One region of the Mesorhizobium sp. M0437 genome, then DNA from elsewhere that is predicted to be linked to it. Evidence: riboswitches for the same ligand, from Rfam matches in the RefSeq annotation. Region 1 holds a riboswitch; the other holds the start of a gene.

Region 1 (9,982 bases):
CGAAGCCCCACAGCGGCGGCGTCAGCGCGCCGACATCCATCGCCTGCGTCGTCACGTTGAGGATATGCGACATGATGCGGCCGATCTCGGAGTAGAGAACTCGGATCAACTGCCCGCGCTTCGGCACCTCGATGCCGAGCAGCCGCTCCGCGGCAAGCGCGAAGGCATGCTCCTGGTTCATCGGCGCGCAATAGTCGAGCCGGTCGAGATAGGGCACGGCCTGCAGGTAAGTCTTGGCCTCGATCAGCTTTTCCGTGCCGCGGTGCAACAGCCCGATATGCGGGTCAACGCGATCGACGACTTCGCCGTCAAGCTCCAGCACCAGGCGCAAAACGCCGTGCGCCGCTGGATGTTGCGGGCCAAAATTGATGTTGAAGTTGCGAACGGAGGTTTCAGCCATTTACTGCTTTGCCTTTTCATCCCCCGGAAGCACGTAATCCGTACCTTCCCACGGAGACAGAAAATCGAAATTGCGGAATTCCTGCTTGAGCTCCACCGGCTCGTAGATGACGCGCTTGGCTTCGTCGTCGTAACGCACCTCGACGAAGCCGGTCAGCGGAAAGTCCTTGCGCAGCGGATGGCCTTCAAAGCCGTAGTCGGTCAGGATCCGCCGCAGATCGGGATGGCCCGAAAACAGCACGCCGTAGAGATCGTAGGTCTCGCGCTCGAACCAGTCGGCGCCGGGATATATCCCGGTGATCGACGGCACGAGCGTCTCTTCGTCGGCCTGGACCTTGAGCCGGATGCGGATATTCTGCCTCGGCGACAGCAGGTGATAGACGACGTCGAAGCGCTTTGCCCGTGACGGATAATCGGCGCCGCAGACGTCGATGATCGAAATGAACTGGCATTTCGGGTCGTCGCGCAGGAAGGTCACCACCTCGATCAGGTCGCGCGGCTCGACCGAGATGGTGAGTTCGCCATAGGCGAACACCGCCTCGCCGATCCGGCCGATCAGCTTCTCGCCTAGATAGGTCGAGAGGTCATTCAACGCCTGGGTCATGCCGCTCACCGCTCGATCGTGCCGGTGCGGCGGATCTTCTTCTGCAGCAGAAGGATGCCGTAAAGCAGCGCTTCAGCGCTCGGCGGGCAGCCGGGCACGTAGATGTCGACCGGCACGATGCGGTCGCAGCCGCGCACCACCGAATAGGAATAATGATAATAGCCGCCGCCATTGGCGCATGAGCCCATCGAGATGACGTAGCGCGGCTCCGGCATCTGATCGTAGACCTTGCGCAGCGCCGGCGCCATCTTGTTGGTCAGCGTGCCGGCGACGATCATGATGTCGGACTGGCGCGGAGACGCGCGCGGCGCCACCCCGAAGCGCTCGCTGTCATAGCGCGGCATCGACGTGTGGATCATCTCGACGGCGCAGCAGGCGAGGCCAAACGTCATGAACATCAGCGAGCCGCTGCGCGCCCAGGTGATCAGCGCCTCGGTCGAGGTGACGAGAAAGCCCTTGTCGGCGAGCTCGTTGTTGATCTCCAGGAAGAATGGATCATCCTCCCCCACCGGCCTGCCGGTGTTGGGGTCGATGAGACCCTTGGGCTTCGGCGCGACGAGCGTGCCGGAACTGTCGTTCAATCCCATTCCAGCGCTCCTTTTTTCCATTCATAGGCAAAGCCGATGGTCAGCACCGCCAAAAACACCATCATCGACCAGAAACCGAGCATGCCGATCTGGCTGAACGACACCGCCCACGGAAACAGGAAGGCCACCTCCAGATCGAAGATGATGAACAGGATCGACACCAGGTAGAAGCGGATATCGAACTTCATGCGGGCGTCGTCGAACGAGTTGAAGCCGCACTCGTAGGCGGAAAGCTTTTCCGGATCGGGGTTGCGGTAGGCCACCAGGAACGGTGCGGCGAGCAGCGCCAGCCCGACGATCAGCGCCACGCCGATGAACAGGACGATGGGCAGGTACGAACCTAAAAGTGCGTTCATGCTGCAGTTTCCGTTGGCGGCCAATCCACTCTGATTACAGCACCGGACCCACTTGCGGAAGCGTGACAGTTTAACCACTGAACCGTTTTAAGGGGGCTCTATGCTGCAACGCGGCGAGGGTTAGCGCAGCGCTTTCGGCGAAGCAAGTCAAACCTTGTTCAAATCGCGGTGCTGGACGGCATATCCGGGAAAACTGGTCCGATCCGCTCCTGTTTGATTTCCTTCACTTTTTACTCCACTTTTCTCTCCTGACATGGATGCCGCCAAAACCCTGTTAGCATGGCACGGAATCGCAGGTCATTTTCTCTGTCTAAAATCGTCCGGATGCCGCCTTCATGAAGGAAAAAATCTCGCTCGCCATGGCCCGCCGCATGCGCTCGCGGCACAGGGATTCAATGACCCGCGCCCCACCGGCACGCCTGACCGCCGGCATCTGGCCCGCGTGCTTGCCCGTACCGGCCTGCTGCAGATCGATTCCGTCAGCGCCGTGGTGCGCGCCCACTATATGCCGCTCTATTCGCGGCTTGGCCCCTACAAGCTGGCGCTGCTCGACGACGCCGCCGTAACGCGCAAGCGCATGGTCTTCGAATATTGGGCGCACGAAGCCTCCTTCTTGCCGGTCGAGACCTATCCGCTGATGCGCTGGCGCATGCAGCGGGCCGAGTGCGGCGACGAAATGTACAGCGGACTGGCCAAATGGGGCCGCGAGCACGCCGCCTATATCGAAGACATCTATCGCGAGGTCGCCGAACGAGGCCCGATCGCGGCGTCGGCTTTCGAAGGGCAGAAGGGTTCGGGTGGCTGGTGGGGCTGGAGCCATGCCAAGCACGCCTTCGAATGGCTGTTCTGGGCCGGCCGCATCACCACGGCGCATCGCCGCGGCTTCGAACGGTTCTACGATCTGCCGGAGCGCGTGCTGCCGCCAACAATACTGAGTCTGCCAACGCCCTCCCCCGAAGACGCTCACCGCGAATTGCTGCGCATCTCGGCCCGTGCCCACGGCATCGCCACGGCAGGCGACCTGCGCGACTATTTCCGCCTCTCGCCCGCCGACATCAAGGGTCGCATCGAGGAGCTGGTCGAGGCCGGCGAGCTGTTGCCGGTGAGCGTCGACGGCTGGAACAAAACAGCCTATCTCCACAAGGACGCCCGTTTGCCGCGCAGGATCGAGGCGCGCGCCTTGCTCGCGCCGTTCGATCCTGTCGTCTTCGAACGATCGCGCACCGAGCGGTTGTTCGACTTCCACTACCGCATCGAGATCTACACGCCGGCCGAAAAGCGGCGGTATGGCTATTATGTGCTGCCATTCCTGCTCGGCGACAGCATCGTCGGGCGCGTTGACCTCAGGGCCGACCGTCCGGCCGGCGTATTGCGCGTCCATGCCGCCTATGCGGAGCCCGGCGCCCCGCCACAAACCGCTGCCGAACTCTTCAAGGAATTGAAGCAGATGCAGGGCTGGCTCGGCCTGGAACGCATCGAGGTGACCGCTGCCGGCGATTTGGGCCGGCCGCTCGCGGATATCGCCGCGCCATAGACGTGCGTTGACACAACTGCCTCCACAAGCCTAAATCCGTTCCAGACGGTCCCCTGCCCGCAACGGCAGGGGCCAAGAGGGAATGCGGTGCGAAATCTCGATTTCAAATCCGCGGCTGTCCCCGCAACTGTAAGCGACGAGCCAAGGCCGAAAACCACTGGGATATTCCCGGGAAGGCGGCACCCAGGCGATGACCCGCGAGCCAGGAGACCTGCCGTCTAGGACCTAAGAATCCGATCGCCTGGCGGGTTTTCCGGGCAAGGAGCCTGATTTGGAACGCGACAGCAGTTTTCCGGCTGAGACAGCGGATTTATTGTCCGGCCATGGTGATTCCCCGGCCGGCGTTACCGTCATCGTCTGCTCGTCCTGCCGTGACGAGACCGGTTCGGACGCTCATCCGCGCGCTGGCGAACTGCTCGCAGAGGACACGCGCCGCGCTGCTTCCAGCGAAAACATCAAAATCCGCACCGTCGAATGCCTCGGCAATTGCAAGCGCCGGCTCAGCGCGGCCATGCTGCGCGACGGCTGCTGGAGCTACGTCTTCGGTGATCTGACCACGACCAGCGGCGCCGATCTCGTCACCGGGGCAAAGCTGTTCGCCACCTCGACGGATGGGCTCATTCCATGGCGCGGCCGTCCCGATTGCCTGAAGCGCGGCCTGGTTGCCCGCATCCCTCCCCTTGACCTTTTGAAGGACCTGACATGACCGCTGCCTCCCTTTCGCGCGTTCCCTGCACCGTGGTCACCGGCTTTCTCGGCGCCGGCAAGACGACGTTGATCCGCCATTTGCTCGAAAACGCCAAAGGCAAGCGCCTGGCCATCATCGTCAACGAGTTCGGCGACATCGGCATCGACGGCGAGATCCTGAAGGGCTGCGGCATCGACACCTGCCCCGAGGAAAACATCGTCGAGCTGGCCAACGGTTGCATCTGCTGCACCGTCGCCGATGATTTCGTCCCGGCGCTGGACCAGATCCTGTCGCTGACGCCGAGGGTCGACCACATCCTGATCGAGACATCCGGCCTCGCTTTGCCCAAGCCGCTGGTCCAGGCCTTCCAGTGGCCGTCGGTGAAAAGCCGCGTGACGGTGGACGGCGTCATTGCCGTGGTCGACGGACCGGCGCTGGCTGATGGCCGCGTAGCCAACGACATGGACGCCCTGCAGGCCCAGCGCGCGCAGGACCAGACGCTCGACCATGACGATCCGGTCGAGGAAGTGTTCGAAGACCAGCTCGCCTGCGCCGACCTGATCATCCTGTCGAAGAGCGACCTGATGGACGCAGCCGGCTCGGCCCGTGCCAATGCCGTCATCGGCAAGCACGTTGCGCGGGCGGTGAAGATCGTACCGACTTCGCAAGGCAAGGTCGACCCGTCGGTGCTGCTCGGCCTCGGCCTCGCCGTCGAGGACGACATCGAGAACCGCAAGACCCACCACGACGACGAGCTCGACCACGAACATGACGATTTTGACTCGTTCGTCATCGACATCACGTCTGTGTCCAACCCGGACGAGCTCGCACAACGGGTCGCCACGGCGGCGGAGGAAGAAAACGTGTTGCGCGTCAAGGGTTTCGTCGAAGTCGGCGGCAAGCCGATGCGGCTCCTGCTGCAGGCCGTCGGTCCGCGCGTCAACCACTATTACGACCGCGCCTGGACCGCCGAAGACGACCGCCGCTCGCGCCTGGTCGTCATCGGCCTGAAAGGGCTGAACCGCCCGGCCATCGAGCGTATCCTCGCCGGCTGACCCAGGTACGAGCCGCGATGCACATCCTCACCACCACATCCGCCTCGCTCGACGATCTCGCCGAGCCTGTCGATCTCAGGCAAACGCCTGCGGATGTCGTGGCGCTGTCCTTCACCGACAGCGACCTGGCCGGGCTGGCGGCGGCGTGGAAGGCAGATGCGCACCGCCTGCCGTCGATGCGGCTCGCCGCCTTGCGCGACCTGCGCCATCCGATGTCCGTCGACCTGTGGATCGACAGCGTCGCCCGCCACGCCAAGGTCATTCTGGTCCGCATCCTCGGCGGCTATGACTGGTGGCGCTATGGCTGCGACCAGCTCGCCGCTATCGCGCGAAATCGCGGTATCAAGCTGGCGCTGCTGCCGGGCGAGAGCCACGACGAGGATTTGCGGCTGATCGAAGGCTCGACGCTGCCGCGCGAGGAGTTGGACGGCCTGCTTGGCTATTTCCGCGAGGGCGGACCGGCAAATATGACGGCGCTGGTGCAGAGGCTGGCAAGTCTCGCTGGATCGGGTGCGGCTGTAGCCGAACCTGTCAGCGTGCCAAAGGCGGGATTTTACGAGCCGGGACTGGGGGTCGCAGAACGCGGCGTCCCCCTCCTCCTCGAGAGGAGGGTCCGGCCGCAGGCCGGGGGCGGGATCCTCTCCGAAGCGCGCCTACACAAAACGTCGACCACTGCCGTGACGACCCCACCCGGCCGTGCGGGCCACCCTCCCCTCGAGAGGGAGGGGGACGTCGTGCCAATTCTCTTCTACCGTTCGATGCTGCTCGCGGCCGATGTCGCGCCCATCGACGCGCTTTTCGAAGCCCTGCGCCACCGCGGCATGGTTCCCGTGCCTATGTTCGTCTCCAGCCTCAAGGACCCGGCGTCGCTCGCCTTTGTCGAAACCGCGCTCGCAACCCTGAACCCTGCCGCCATCATCACCGCCACAGCTTTCGCCTCGGGTGCCGAGCCCGGCGTTGAAACCCTGTTCGACCGCGCCGGCGTGCCCGTGTTCCAGGTCATCGTCGCAACCACCCGCCGCGACATCTGGCAAACCAATCAGCGCGGCCTGGCGCCCGCCGACCTTGCCATGCATGTCGTCCTGCCCGAGCTCGACGGCCGCATCCTGGCCGGCGCCATTTCATTCAAGGGCGAAAGCGAAACCGACCCGGCGCTGGCCTTCCGCGCCTTCGCCAACCGGCCTGAGCCCGACCGCGTGGCGCAAGTGGCGAACCGTGTCGAGGCCTTCGTGCGCCTGCAGCGGACGCCGCGTGCGGAGCGCAAGCTCGCCATCCTGATCCCCGACTATCCGAGCGCCCCCGGTCGCACCGGCTACGCGGTTGGTCTCGACGTGCCGTCCAGCGTGCTGGCAATGCTGCGCGACCTCAGCGAACAGGGCTACGCCGTTGAAAGCATTCCACAAACGCCGCGCGAGTTGCTGGATGCGTTGGAAAAGGACAGCCAAGGGCTGGCATTGAAGGAGTATTTGACCTTCTCGACGGAATTGCCGCCGTCGGCCATCGCTGCGGTGGAAGCCGCATGGGGAAATCCAGAAGATGAGACAGGTTTGTGCGAGGCACCCCCCTCTGTCCTGCCGGACATCTCCCCCTCAAGGGGGGAGATTGGCAGTTTCGCCGACGGCTCTCTCTCAACATCCTTGGTGATTGGCGAAAGCCGAGACAACAGCGCAATCTCCCCCCTTGAGGGGGAGATGTCCGGCAGGACAGAGGGGGGTGTTCGAGCGCCTACGGCAAAATTCCCCTTCCGCGCAGCCACCTTCGGCAACATCACCGTAGCCCTCGCCCCCGATCGCGGGCGCTCCATGAACCGCCGCGCCGACTATCACGACCCGACGCTGCCGCCGCGCCATGCGCTGGTCGCCTTTGGGCTCTGGCTGCGCAAGTCGCTCGGCATCCATGCAATTGTCCATGTCGGCGCCCATGGCACGCTGGAGTGGCTGCCCGGCAAGACCGTGGCGCTCAGCGAAAACTGCTTTCCCGAGATAGTCACCGGTCCCCTGCCCGTCATCTATCCCTTCATCGTCTCCAACCCGGGAGAGGCAGCGCAGGCCAAGCGGCGCATTGCCGCCGTCACGCTCGGCCATCTGCCGCCGCCGCTGACCGGCGCCGGGCTGGACGAAAACCAGCACAGGCTTGAACGACTGGTTGACGAATATGCCCAGGCCGACGGGCTCGACCGCCGCCGCCGCGACCGCCTGGCGAAGCTGATCGTCGAGACGGCGGAAAAGACCGGCCTCGCCTCAGAGGCAGGCGTCGCCAGGACCGATGCGGCCGACGAGGCTTTGCGCCGCATCGACGCCTGGCTCTGCGATCTCAAGGATTTCGCCATCAAGGACGGCCTGCACATTTACGGCCGCTCGCCGGAAGGCGAGGCTGATCCGTTGTGGCGGCAAAGCGCGGCAGCTGAAAAAACCGCGCTGCTTGCCGCCCTCGACGGCCGCCACGTCGCTGCCGGTCCGGCCGGTGCGCCGGCGCGTGGCCGGAGCGATGTGCTGCCGACCGGCCGTAATTTGTTTACCGCCGACCCGCGTACCATGCCGACGCCGACCGCCTATGATCTGGGCAAGATGGCAGCGGAAGAAGTGGTCCGCAGCTACATGCAATCGCATGGCGACTGGCCGCGCTCGCTGGTCATCGACCTGTGGGGCTCGGCCTCGCTGCGCACCGGCGGTGAGGAGATCGCGCAAGGACTGGCGCTGATGGGCTGCCGGCCGCAATGGGATTCCGCCACCGGCCGCATTACCGGCATAGACGTGCTGCCGCCGGCAACACTCGGCCGTCCGCGCATCGATGTCACCTGGCGCATATCGGGCCTGTTCCGCGACATGTTCCCGACCCAGATCGCGCTGATCGACGCCGCGGCCAACGCGGTGGCGACCCGCGACGAGGACGATTCGGAAAACCCGCTCGCCGCTAGGACCCGCATCGACGGCAAGATCAGCCCGCGCATTTTCGGCACCTCGCCGGGCACTTACGGCGCGGGCATCGAGGACTTGTTGTCGAGCGGCGACTGGGCCGCGCGCGAAGAGATCGGCCGCACGTATCTCGCCGCCACCTCGCACGCCTATGGCGGCTCCGAGGGCGAAGGCATTTCGGCGCCCGGCGCGTTCGAGGATCGCCTCGCCGAGGCCGACCTTCTGGTTCATACCGGCGACGACCCCGGCCGCGACATCCTCGAAGGCTCGGCCGACGTCGCCTTCATCGGCGGCTTTTCGGCAGCGCTTGCCGCGCTCGGCAAGAACGCCGACGTGATCGTGCTCGACACCACGGACCCGCAAAAGCCCAAGCCGCGCTCGATCAGTGAGGCCGTATCCCGGGTAGTTCGCGCCCGCGCGGTCAACCCGCGCTTCATCGCCGGCCAGCTGCGGCACGGGCCGCGCGGCGCCTCGGAATTCGCCGAGACGGTCGACCGGCTGGTCGGCTTTGCCGAGACTACCCATGCCATATCGGGCACGCTGATCGAGGCAGTGCACGACGCCTATCTTGGCGACCCCGTGGTGCGCGCCTTCATCCTGCGCGAGAACCCGGCGGCGGCGAAGGTGATCGCCGAGCGTTTGCTGTCGGCACGGCGGCGCGGGCTCTGGCATCCGCTGCGCAATTCGATCGATGACGATCTCGCCGCACTGATTGCCGAAGCGCAAGCGCTGGGAGTGGCGGCATGAACGCTTTCTCGCGCCGTGGCGCCTGCCCCGCTTTGTCGGCGCCGATGCAAACCGGCGACGGGCTGCTGGTGCGGCTCAATCCGGTCGCTGGAGGACTGTTGCCGAAGTCGTTGATCGGACTCTGCGAATCCGCCTTGCGCCATGGCAACGGCATCATGGAAGTGACCGCCCGCGGCAGCCTGCAGATCCGCGGCCTGACGCCGGCAAGCGCGCGGCTGCTGGCGATGGAGGTCGATGCGCTCGGCATCGCTGTGCGCACCGGCGTGCCGGTCGAGACCGGCCCGCTGGCCGGGCTCGACCAGGAGGAGATAGCCGACCCGCGCCCGATGGCGGAGCGGATTCGGGCGGCAATTGAGGACGCCGGTGTTACGCAACGTCTTGGCCCGAAGGTGTCGGTGATTGTTGACGGCGGCGGGCAGCTGACAATGGATGCGGTTACGGCCGATGTCTGGCTGGTCGCGGTGCGGGCCGCCGACGGAATTAAGTGGCGGGTATCGCTCGCCGGAGATGCGCAGGGTGCCACGCCGCTGGCGATGTCCGAGGAAGATGCGGCTTGTGACATTGCCGTCGCCATTCTCAGGATGGTTGCCGAAAAAGGCCGCGATGCCCATGCGCGGGATTTGACGGCGAGGCAGCTGAGATCTCTCGCAAGTTGGCGATCCGTCGCGCCCCCCTCTGTCCTGCCGGACATCTCCCCCTCCAGGGGGGAGATCTGCAGCTTCGCCGGCGGCTTCCCCCCAGCACCTTCGGCGATTGGCGAAAGCGGAGACGAAGGCGCAATCTCCCCCCTGGAGGGGGAGATGTCCGGCAGGACAGAGGGGGGCGCGACGGATCGCCGGCCCATCGGAATTTTCGATCTGGCAGCCGGCAGTACCTCCCTCGGCATCGGCCTGCCGTTCGGCAGCATACCAGCGCCAAAACTTATCGATCTCACCCAATACGCCCTCACCCTCGGCACCACCGAAATCCGTCTGGCGCCGGGTCGCGCGCTGCTTTTGCTTGGCCTCTCCCCAGCCGCATGTCTTTCCCTCCAGAAAACCGCCGCAGCCCTCGGCTTTGTCACCGACGCAGCCGATCCGCGCACCAGGATCGCCGCC
Region 2 (9,982 bases), on a different contig from region 1:
TCGCTCGAGTGACTTATTTCAAAGGATGTGATCGCGTTTTGGCACATTCACAGCCGACATGCGGCAGCCGGTAACTCACCACATGGTGAGCAACCAGGAAACCTTCCGGCCTACACTTTCTCCCGGAGCGCGCGTGCTGCAGCAACCATGTTCATGAGGGCAGGGCGGACCTCCTCCCACTTGCGGGTTTTGAGGCCACAGTCCGGGTTTACCCACAGTTGGGCATCGGACAGTCGCTCGCGGGCAAGCATGACGAGATCCGAAATCTCGCCGACTTCCGGGACCCGTGGTGAGTGAATGTCGTAGACTCCGGGCCCGATTTCATTCGGATATTTGGAGCTCGTGAAGGCGTCCAGCAGTTCCATTTTCGAGCGCGACGTCTCAATCGAAATGACATCCGCATCCATTTCAGCGATCGCGTCGATGATCTCGTTGAACTCCGAATAGCACATGTGGGTATGGATTTGAGTCGCGTCCTTTACACCCGTTGAAGCGATCCGGAAGCATTCGACAGCCCAGTCGAGATAGTCGTTCCAATCAGACTGGCGCAGTGGCAATCCTTCGCGAAACGCGGCCTCATCGATCTGGATCATCCTTGCGCCGGACCATTCGAGATCCGTCACTTCGTCGCGGATGGCGAGCGCGATCTGGCGGCATGCTTCGGAGCGGGGTACGTCGTCGCGAACAAATGACCAGTTGAGAATGGTCACTGGGCCTGTGAGCATTCCCTTCACAGGGTTTTCCGTAAGCGACTGGGCGAACTGCCACCAGCGCAGCGTCATCGGATTGGGCCTCGATACGTCGCCGAAGATGATGGGGGGGCGCACGTAACGCGACCCATAGCTCTGCACCCAGGCATGCTGGGTGAAGGCGAAGCCGGACAGCTGCTCGCCGAAATGCTGTACCATGTCGTTTCGTTCGAACTCACCGTGCACCAGCACGTCCAGCCCGATCTCTTCCTGCCAGCGAATTGCAGCCTCGATCGCCTTCTTCAGGAAGGTCTCGTAGTCGACATAGCTCAGCTGGCCCTTCGCATGAGCGGCCCGCGCCCTGCGTACCTGCGGCGTCTGCGGGAAGGACCCGATGGTCGTCGTCGGGAACGGCGGCAGCCCGAGCGTGCCGGCCTGGACTCTGGAGCGCTCGGCAAAAGCGCTCTCTCGTCGCTTCATGCTGTCGTCAATGCTGGCGATCCGCCCCTCAACCAGCGGGTCATGGATCTTCGTGGATGTCACGCGAGTGGCGGCAGCCTCGGCAGACGCTTTCAACGCGCCTGCCACCGCATCCCTGCCTTGGGACAGGGCCCGGGCAAGCAACACCAACTCGTCGGTCTTCTGGGCCGCGAAGGCGAGCCACGACCTGATGTCCGCGTCGAGTTCCGTCTCCATGCGGAGGTCGATCGGCACATGCAGCATCGAGCAAGAAGGCGCGATCTCGACGCGGTCCAAGGGCCAGCCGGCGACGATCGGTTTGATGCGGTCGAGAATGGCGGGCAGGTTCGCACGCCAGACGTTGCGGCCATCGATCAAGCCAAGCGAGAGCACCAGATCCTTCGGTGCGAGCCGCCCCACCGTTTCCAGCTGCTCGGGAGCGCGCACGAGATCAATATGCAGCCCGGCCAGGGGCAGAGAAACCGCGGTTTCGAGATTGCCTCCCAGCGGCCCGAAATAGGTAGCCAGCATGATCTTCAGCTCGGGCGCGGCTTTCGACAGCTGGCCATAGGCGAATTCGAACGCAGCTCGTTCGTTCGCGTTCAGATCGAGGACAAGCGCTGGCTCGTCGATCTGCACCCAGTCGGCTCCAGACAGCTTCAGCCTCTGCAGGAGTTGCTCGTAGACGGGCAGCAGCCGCGGCAGGAGCGCGATGGGATCGAATCCTTCGGCAGGCGATTTCGCCAGCTTGAGGAAGGTGATCGGTCCAAGGATGACTGGGCGTGTGTGAACGCCGAGAGCTTTAGCCTCGATGAAGTAATCGACCGGTTTCGTCGACGAGAGGGCGAACGTCTGATCATCGTTGAGTTCCGGCACAATGTAGTGATAGTTGGTGTCAAACCACTTGGTCATTTCCATCGCGGTTACATCAGACCGATGAGCCGCCTGCTGGTGACCAGCGTGTCGACAATCCTCCGTCTGACCCTGGTTGCCCCGCGCCATTGCGAAGTAGATGTCAAGTGGAACCTCGCCGCTATTCCAGCCGTAACGGGATGGAACGGCGCCGACCATGGCTGCGGTGTCGAGCACATGGTCGTAGAGCGAGAAGTCGTTCGACGGGATTTTCGACACGCCGCGATCGTGCTGCTCCTCCCAGCTAGCGGCACGGAGCGCCTTCGCGGTCGTGAGAAGGTCGGCAGCGGACGATTTTCCGGACCAGTAGCTTTCAAGCGCGAATTTCAGTTCTCGCCGACGACCGAAGCGGGGCACGCCGAGCGTTGCTACAGGAATTTGCTGAGAGATAGTCATGCCAGACCCCGATGGTTGGGGCGTCGGTGACAAGGAAGGCGCTAGCAGGCCGGCACGAACGCCAGGCTGCAGCGGCCACCGAGACACCCCGCCCGTGGACGTAATTCGCCGTGGCAGGTCTCCTGGCTCGCGGGGTCATAGCCTCTACCCGTCTTCCCAAGGCTATTCGCCTCAGTGACATGAGTGGGGTTGGCTCGCCGCTAACAGTTGCGGGGGCAGCGCCGGCATCGCACCGGCTTCCCTCTTAGCTCCGCTGCGGCAGCGCCGTACGGAGAACCACGACGCGGGAGACAATTACAGCAGTTCGCTTCATTGTCAACGCCGCATAAAGAAATGTTTATGTCGTTATGTTAAATTTCCGTTGGCATGTTCCAAAGGTCGCCTCGAAAGCGAAAACTGTGGAAGCCTTGAGCGGCCGGTAAATCAAAGCAATGACGCACGGCGCCCTTGTCCAGGAGGATAGGAGTTCGTCGGCTGCCGGCAGCAAACATACCGGCAAGCGCCGTGGTGCTGCTTAGCGCATCACGCGAACCACCTCGGCGTCGAACTTCGGCTCTGAGGTTCCGACCGCTTCGTTGGTGATCTGCTCGCGACCATATTCGGCTCAATGGCGAGGCTGTTGCCCATGTGGAAGCTGTTGGCCGTGATGCCCTCGGTGATATGACACAACGATTTCGGGGGGAGCACACCGAGGCCAGGCGCAGCGGCGTGTTGCGAAGTGATCGAGGCCAATGTCTCGAACTGCTTGTTCGCAGCCCACCGGCTCAAGGTAACCCGGCTCAAACCACCGGGCTAGCTCAAGTCCTGTCCAAATGAGGCCTGAGCGGCAAATCGTCGTGCACGCGCACGGTTTGGCGTTCGATCTTGTGATGCGTCTTGGGCGGACAATCGCCACGGTGCAGCGCGCAGAAGCGGTCCCCAATTGGGAAGCCGAGGGCGGTGAGGGCAAGCCAGCGCCACAGGCGGAAGGGGACTTGGACCTGTTTGCCCTGCTGGACCACAAGTTCGCGACACAGGGCCTCAAGGAGAAGACCAAGAGTGATTATGCGCGGGACCTCGCCAAATTCATCAAAAGCAGCGGGCAGTCAAAGTTCGGCGCCGATTGACATGGAGATAGCCATCGCGGCGGACCGCCCAGGCGGACCGCAAGCCGGAATACAACCGGGTGCAGGCGGCCAAGCTCGTCCACAAGATGGCGTCGGGCACACACCGGCGATGGGAGAGCGGACCGTGGAGTGCAGGAACTTCACGCCTATCCACGCTCCCGTGGACGTGTCCTGCGGCACATCGGCAGCGATATTGAGGAGGCAGTTGAGCTTCTGGTCGAGCACTCTTACCTGCCACTACCTACGCTTAACGTCATCTCGTACTGAAAACGCACCACGCAAGGTCGAGATGTAACATGCGCCCTTCGTGGATGGTTCTAAGCTTCCTCGGGCGCGGTCAATCTGTGATAACGGTCGCTTGGAACCTCCATCACCGCGACGCGATCAAGGTTGGCGTATCGCGCTCGGTAGTAACCTTCTTCCTCCACTTCGGCGAAACTACACTGGGGAACGTCAAAGGTCGCAGCTTCCAATCCGAAGAAAGTCGTAGCGGTTTCTTCATCCAAGAAGTTCCACTCATCTTCTCCGTCGTCATATGTGACGCGAACATAGGAGGCCATGCGCACGGCTTCCTGATCACCCATCTCTGCGATGATGGCATCGCATTCTTTCTTCAGCTTTCCTGAAACCTCACCCTTATCCCAGTCATCCAAAGCCCGATAGATTTCTGGATGATAATACTCTGGCATCTCCTCTACATCGTCACCGATAAGCTCAATGGTGCGGACATATTGCGGATTTATCAAGAGTATTTTGTTGTCAAGGCTCCAACAATACAGCCATGGCCTGCTTGTGTTATTTCTGCGCAGATTATGAAGTTCCTTCAACTGACGTAAAATCGATTCACGCGCCTTTTCATCGATAGGATATTGGCGGCTGCCAACAGTCGTCTTGATTCTGAGCGTGCCGTATCGCGTTTCGGCATCGGCAATTGCAAACGGGCTCGTGCGCCACTCCTCGACATCAATCTTCCAGCCCAGCAGCTCCTCGACCGTGCATTTCAACGTGAGACAAAGGTCCTTGATCTGCTCGACGTTCAACTGCGTTTTGCCTGTTTCCCAACGGGCCACAGTCTGTTGCGTCGTTGCCATCTGCTCTGCCAAATCTTTTTGAGTCATGCCCAGTCGAACCCTAAGCTCTTTCATGTTCATAACTCACCTCGCGTGTTCAACACACGCATCGTGGATGAATTAATCTAACACGTCAAGCGTGTTCAAAAATCGCAACATGTGTTTTTAGGGCGTCTTCGAGGCTCCGGCAGCCGTTCGTGACCACTTGCGCAAGACACAGGGCTGGTACACAGCACGAATGGGCGATCAAAAATTACTGCTGCGATGCTCGTCATCAGCCAAGCTGCCGCCGCACCTTCCACTAGGGTGCCAAGGTTCGAAATGAGTGCAGCCGACCATAGCGAACGGAAGGTCTTGTGCTCAAAAGGAACGAGTGAAGATGTTCTCTTCGCCATTGTGGGAAGCCTCGGGATTGACCGCGGGGCTGGATTTGTTTCGCCTCACTCAACTATGGCCTCGCCGTACAAGCCAAGCTGCCACAGTGCGCGCCTGCTAACCCAGAAAACTTGGCGGCCTTACAGGCATGCGCAGGACGTGCGAAGCCGCTCAAATCTCCCCAGATGGTCAGCCATCGAAGACCGGCATCACTTGCCCGTTGAGCGGCTATACGATAATGCTCCGCGCTAAGCAGGAAGCGCCAAAAAATTCGAGCGGCGACTTCATTCTCCTATTCAGGAAGGAACTATGAGGCGGCAGACGCGACCATTCACCGTGGAAATCAAACAAAAGCGCAATTATCAAAAATCCGCACGTTCCATCTGGGGCAATTTCGACATCGCCGCGGCGATGGCCGAGACAACAAAGGAAGTCGAGCCGTTAAATCGTCAGCTTGTTGACTCTACTGTAGTGGCCCTTGATGCTGAACCTTTGCACAAACCGCGAGTGGAGCATTTCATGGCCAATCCCCTGGAGACCGAGTCAGCAGTAGTTCATAGCGAACCGGCAGACAAAACGGAAACGCCAAAACCGAAGACGAGAGCGCGGCGGTCGAGGAAGCCAGAAGCTGAGGCGAGCGCGCCTGCCAAGCCGATATCCGCGACCACTGAAGCACCGCCGTCAGCGCGAACGGGCCGAAAGAGCTACTCCGCGAAGGATCGTGCCCAGAAGCTGGCGCAGATCGAGACCTCGATCGGCGGCGGCGCTACTCTCAAGAGCGCGGTGAAGCAAGCCGGCATCTCGGAACAGACATACTATCTTTGGAAGAAGGCGGCGGCGCCTGCGGCGGACAGTGACGGGCTGAAGGATCTCGTCGCGCTCGAGGAAGAAAACAAGCGGCTAAAGAGCCTGCTTGCCGATCGTCTCCGCAAGGAGAATGCGGAACTGAAGAAAAGGCTCGGGCTGGATTAAGGAGGGTGGGCAGCTGGTTCTTGGCTCGCCACCTACAGCAGCCCCGCCTGCTCGGCGTCTCTGCGCAAATTCTGGCGTGGCCTTGGGCCGATCTGCTGAATGACCAGGCCGGCTGCCAGCGAGCCGAGATCGCCGCACTGCTTCAGGCTGCGGCCTTGCGTGTAGCCGTAGAGGAAGCCGGCGGCGTAGAGGTCGCCGGCGCCGGTGGTGTCGACCAGCTCGCGGATCCTGGTCGCATTGATGGTCACGGTCTCGTCGCCGCGCACGATCACCGAGCCCTTTTCCGAGCGGGTGACGGCGGCTATCTTGCAGTCCTTGCGGATCTGCGCCAGCGCCTCGTCGAACGACGCGGTCTGGTAGAGCGACTTGATCTCGTGGCTGTTGGCAAAGACGATGTCGACGGTGCCGGAGCGCATCAGATCGAGGAATTCGACGCGGTAGCGGTCGACGCAGAACGAGTCCGACAATGTCATCGACACTTCGCGCCCGGCGGCATGGGCGAGCTTCGCCGTCTGCCGGATCGCCTCCTTGGCGCGCGGCGGGTCCCACAGATAGCCCTCGAAATAGGTGACGGCCGCGCCCGACGCCTTGTCGGCCTCGACGTCCTCCGGGCCGAGCTCGACGCAGGCGCCGAGATAGGTGTTCATCGAGCGCTCGCCGTCCGGCGTGACGAAGATCATCGAGCGCGCTGTCGGCGGTTCGCCGTTAAGCGGCCTGGTGTCGAAGGCGACGCCCTGGGCATGGATGTCATGCGCGTAGATTTCGCCGAGCGCGTCGTTGGAGACCTTGCCGAAGAAAGCGGCGCGGCCGCCGAAGGAGGCGACGCCCGCCGCCGTGTTGCCGGCGCTGCCGCCCGAGGCTTCGATGGCCGGGCCCATGCGGCTGTAGAGCAGTTCGGCGCGCCTCGTGTCGATCAAATTCATCGCGCCTTTGATGATGCCGTTGGTCTCCAGGAACGCCTCGTCACACTGGGCGATGATGTCGACGATGGCATTTCCGATACAAAGCACGTCATAGTCCGGCATCAATTCATGTCTCCGCCAAAAACCCACCGGCTTTCTGCCACGCCGGGCGCGGGCGGGTCTGGCCAGTGGGAATGGGCTTTGCGCTTGCCAATCCGTTCGGCGTCGGCCTTCACGGGGCGGCGAGTCCTGCCTCGCGACGCAATTCGTCGGCCCTGTCTGTCTTCTCCCAGGTGAAATCAGGCTCTTCACGGCCGAAATGGCCATAGGTCGCGGTCTTGCGGTATATAGGGCGTAAGAGATCAAGCATCTTGATAATGCCCTTCGGTCTGAGATCGAACAACTCAAGAATGAGGCGCTCGATCCTTCTTTCCTCGACCCTCGCTGTTCCGAACGTGTTGACCATGACAGAAACCGGACTGGCCACGCCGATTGCGTAAGCAAGCTGCACCTCGCAGACGTCCGCAAGTCCGCTAGCGACGATATTCTTTGCGACATACCGGGCCGCATAGGCAGCTGAGCGGTCAACCTTGGACGGGTCCTTGCCCGAAAAGGCGCCACCGCCGTGACGACCCATCCCACCATAGGAATCGACGATGATCTTGCGTCCAGTGAGACCGCAGTCGCCGCGCGGCCCGCCGACTACGAACCTCCCCGTCGGGTTGACCAGAATTCTGATGCCTTCCGTCTCCAGGTGGGTCGGCAGGACAGGCTTTATGATTTCCTCAATGACGCCCTCGCGGACCGTCTCTTGCGAGACCTGCTCGTCATGTTGGGTCGATACGACGATGGTATCAAGGGCGACCGGGCGCAACCCCTCATAGCGCACTGAGACTTGGGATTTCATATCAGGACGCAACCAGCCAAGCTGTCGTGCTTTCCGGACATCTGCCTGTCGTTTCGTCAAGCGATGCGCGAGCTGGATCGGCAAAGGCATCAGGGTATCGGTTTCGCGGCATGCGTAGCCGAACATGAGGCCCTGATCTCCCGCTCCCTGCTGGAGGTCCTGCCCTCGTCCCTCGTCAACGCCCTGGCTAATGTCGGGCGACTGCTCGGTGAGTGCATGAACGACGGAGCAACGCCGGCCGTCAAAGCCGACAGCCTCATCGTCGTATCCAATATCGATAATCGTATCGCGCGCAACTTGGCTATAATCCACCCGCGCATCGCTAGTAATCTCGCCAGCCACAACGACTATCCCCGATTTTACCAACGCTTCACAGGCGACGCGTGCCTTGGGATCGGTGCGGAGGATGGCGTCGAGGATGGCATCCGAGATGTTGTCGGCCAACTTATCCGGGTGTCCCGCGCCAACCGATTCGGAAGAGAACACGAACTGCCTAGCCATGAAATGCCTCGTTTCGGGTGTTGGAGTTGTATGGTGCATTTTGCTTAGCCCACCTTACCTGTTGGTGATGCCCGGGACCTCGAACGCAGCGCACAAATCGGCAACGTCTCTTCGCACGCAGGCATGGAGATCTTCGTCATCAGGCCGCCGGAGGACGCAGTCAATGAAGCCAGCAATTTGCACCATTTCCACATCGCGCATGCCCATTGACGTCACTGCTGGCGACCCCAGGCGAATTCCGCTTGTGACCGCCGGATCCCGCGGGTCGCCAGGCACCATATTAAAATTTGTGATGATGCCTGCCTTTGCTAGCCGCTCGGCATAGGCCTTGCCCGATAGTGGTCGATCGCGCAGATCAAGGATCAGCATGTGATTGTCCGTCCCCCCGGTAACCAGGTCATACCCTCGCTCGATCAGTGCCTGTGCAAGAGCCTTGGCATTCTTGACGGTCTGTTGGCCGTAGCTTCGGAAGGACGGGTTCGCGGCTTCGTGCAAGGCAACTGCTAGCGCAGCGATGGCATTCATATGAGGCCCGCCTTGCAGGTGAGGAAAGACCGCCCGGTCTATTCGTCTGGAGAGATTGTATTTGCTCTTTGTATGATACAGGGCCTGATAGCGATCTTCGTTCCTGGACAAAATGAAACCACCGCGGGGACCGCGGATCGATTTGTGGGAGGTGCTGCTGACCACGTCGCAATGGCGCACGGGATTCGGGTGCGCTCCCGCGGCAATCAGTCCGCTGATGTGCGCAATGTCGGCTACGAGATAGGAGTTCGCTTCCAGGGCGATTTCTGCCATTGCCGCGTAGTCAAAGACACGCGGGTAAGCAGTTCCGCCGACCCAAATGAGCCGCGGCCGTTCCCGCTTGGCTGTCTCGCGCAAGCGGTCATAGTCAATCTGCTGTGTCTTTTCATCTAGTCCATAGGGGACGCGTTGATAGTCAGTTCCGGAAAAGTTGATGGCCCAACCATGAGTCAGATGGCCCCCTTCCGGGAGGGGCAAGCCCATCACTTTGTCACCGGGGCTCAAAAGCGCACGATAGACAGCCTGGTTGGCCGGCGAGCCGGAATAAGGCTGGACGTTGGCATGCTCGCTGCCAAATAGTGTTTTCAAGCGCTCAATGGCTAGATTCTCAAGCTCATCAACGATCTCATTTCCAGCGTAGTAGCGCGCACCGGGGTACCCCTCGGCGTACTTGTTCGTGAAAATCGAGCCGTTCGCTTCCAGCACGGCCGAGGACGCAAAGTTCTCTGAGGCGATGAGCTTAAGGGTCGTCCGCTCCTGCCGCTCCTGTCTCAGAAGCAGTTCGTGAACGCGGCAATCAACCGCGGCCAATCGAGACCGTCCGTAAGTGTCGCGCGGCGCGATGGCGCCGTCGGCGGAGTTGTCCATGGTGGTTTCGCGCTCCAATTGGACTGATCTATTTCACGGTCAAGCATGCGATCCCCTTCGACGGCGCGTCTTGTGTGGCTTCGAGCCGTTGAAGGTCTCGTTTGTGATAGCCATCGCCGTGGGGCAGGAGATCAACCAACAGTTGAACCAGCCCGCCGTCCTTACCTCCTGCTTTGAGATGGTACGAGCACCACGGACGTTGTTCGTTGCAGTAAAGAAAGTCGGCTCTGGCCAGCAGCCGGACGTGTCGTACAACGTGCTCACGACGCAGACCCAGAATCTCCGCTAGCTGGCAGACAGT

Evidence for each region. Region 1 has a riboswitch for cobalamin ahead of NKI72_RS11600 (DUF1636 family protein). Riboswitches for the same ligand answer to the same signal wherever they lie in the genome.
Region 2: another riboswitch for cobalamin. It lies ahead of metE (5-methyltetrahydropteroyltriglutamate--homocysteine S-methyltransferase); the one in region 1 lies ahead of NKI72_RS11600 (DUF1636 family protein).

What each region holds. Positions count from the first base shown of each region.
Region 1 is NZ_JAMYRK010000014.1:32,672-42,653, forward strand. Features, by position in the region: gene NKI72_RS11575 (NADH-quinone oxidoreductase subunit D) at 1-400, opposite strand, end outside; gene NKI72_RS11580 (NADH-quinone oxidoreductase subunit C) at 401-1,003, opposite strand; gene NKI72_RS11585 (NuoB/complex I 20 kDa subunit family protein) at 1,009-1,590, opposite strand; gene NKI72_RS11590 (NADH-quinone oxidoreductase subunit A) at 1,581-1,946, opposite strand; partial or broken gene NKI72_RS11595 (winged helix-turn-helix domain-containing protein) at 2,282-3,480, shown strand; cobalamin riboswitch at 3,510-3,713, shown strand; gene NKI72_RS11600 (DUF1636 family protein) at 3,752-4,186, shown strand; gene cobW (cobalamin biosynthesis protein CobW) at 4,183-5,223, shown strand; gene NKI72_RS11610 (cobaltochelatase subunit CobN) at 5,241-8,885, shown strand; gene cobG (precorrin-3B synthase) at 8,882-9,982, shown strand, end outside.
Region 2 is NZ_JAMYRK010000015.1:78,525-88,506, reverse strand. Features, by position in the region: gene NKI72_RS12460 (FMN-binding negative transcriptional regulator) at 1-12, shown strand, start outside; gene metE (5-methyltetrahydropteroyltriglutamate--homocysteine S-methyltransferase) at 111-2,456, opposite strand; cobalamin riboswitch at 2,552-2,752, opposite strand; gene NKI72_RS12450 (hypothetical protein) at 3,308-3,562, shown strand; gene NKI72_RS12445 (helix-turn-helix transcriptional regulator) at 3,880-4,713, opposite strand; gene NKI72_RS12440 (MFS transporter) at 4,776-5,027, opposite strand; gene NKI72_RS12435 (transposase) at 5,317-5,979, shown strand; gene NKI72_RS12430 (adenosine kinase) at 6,012-7,004, opposite strand; gene metK (methionine adenosyltransferase) at 7,114-8,289, opposite strand; gene glyA (serine hydroxymethyltransferase) at 8,344-9,681, opposite strand.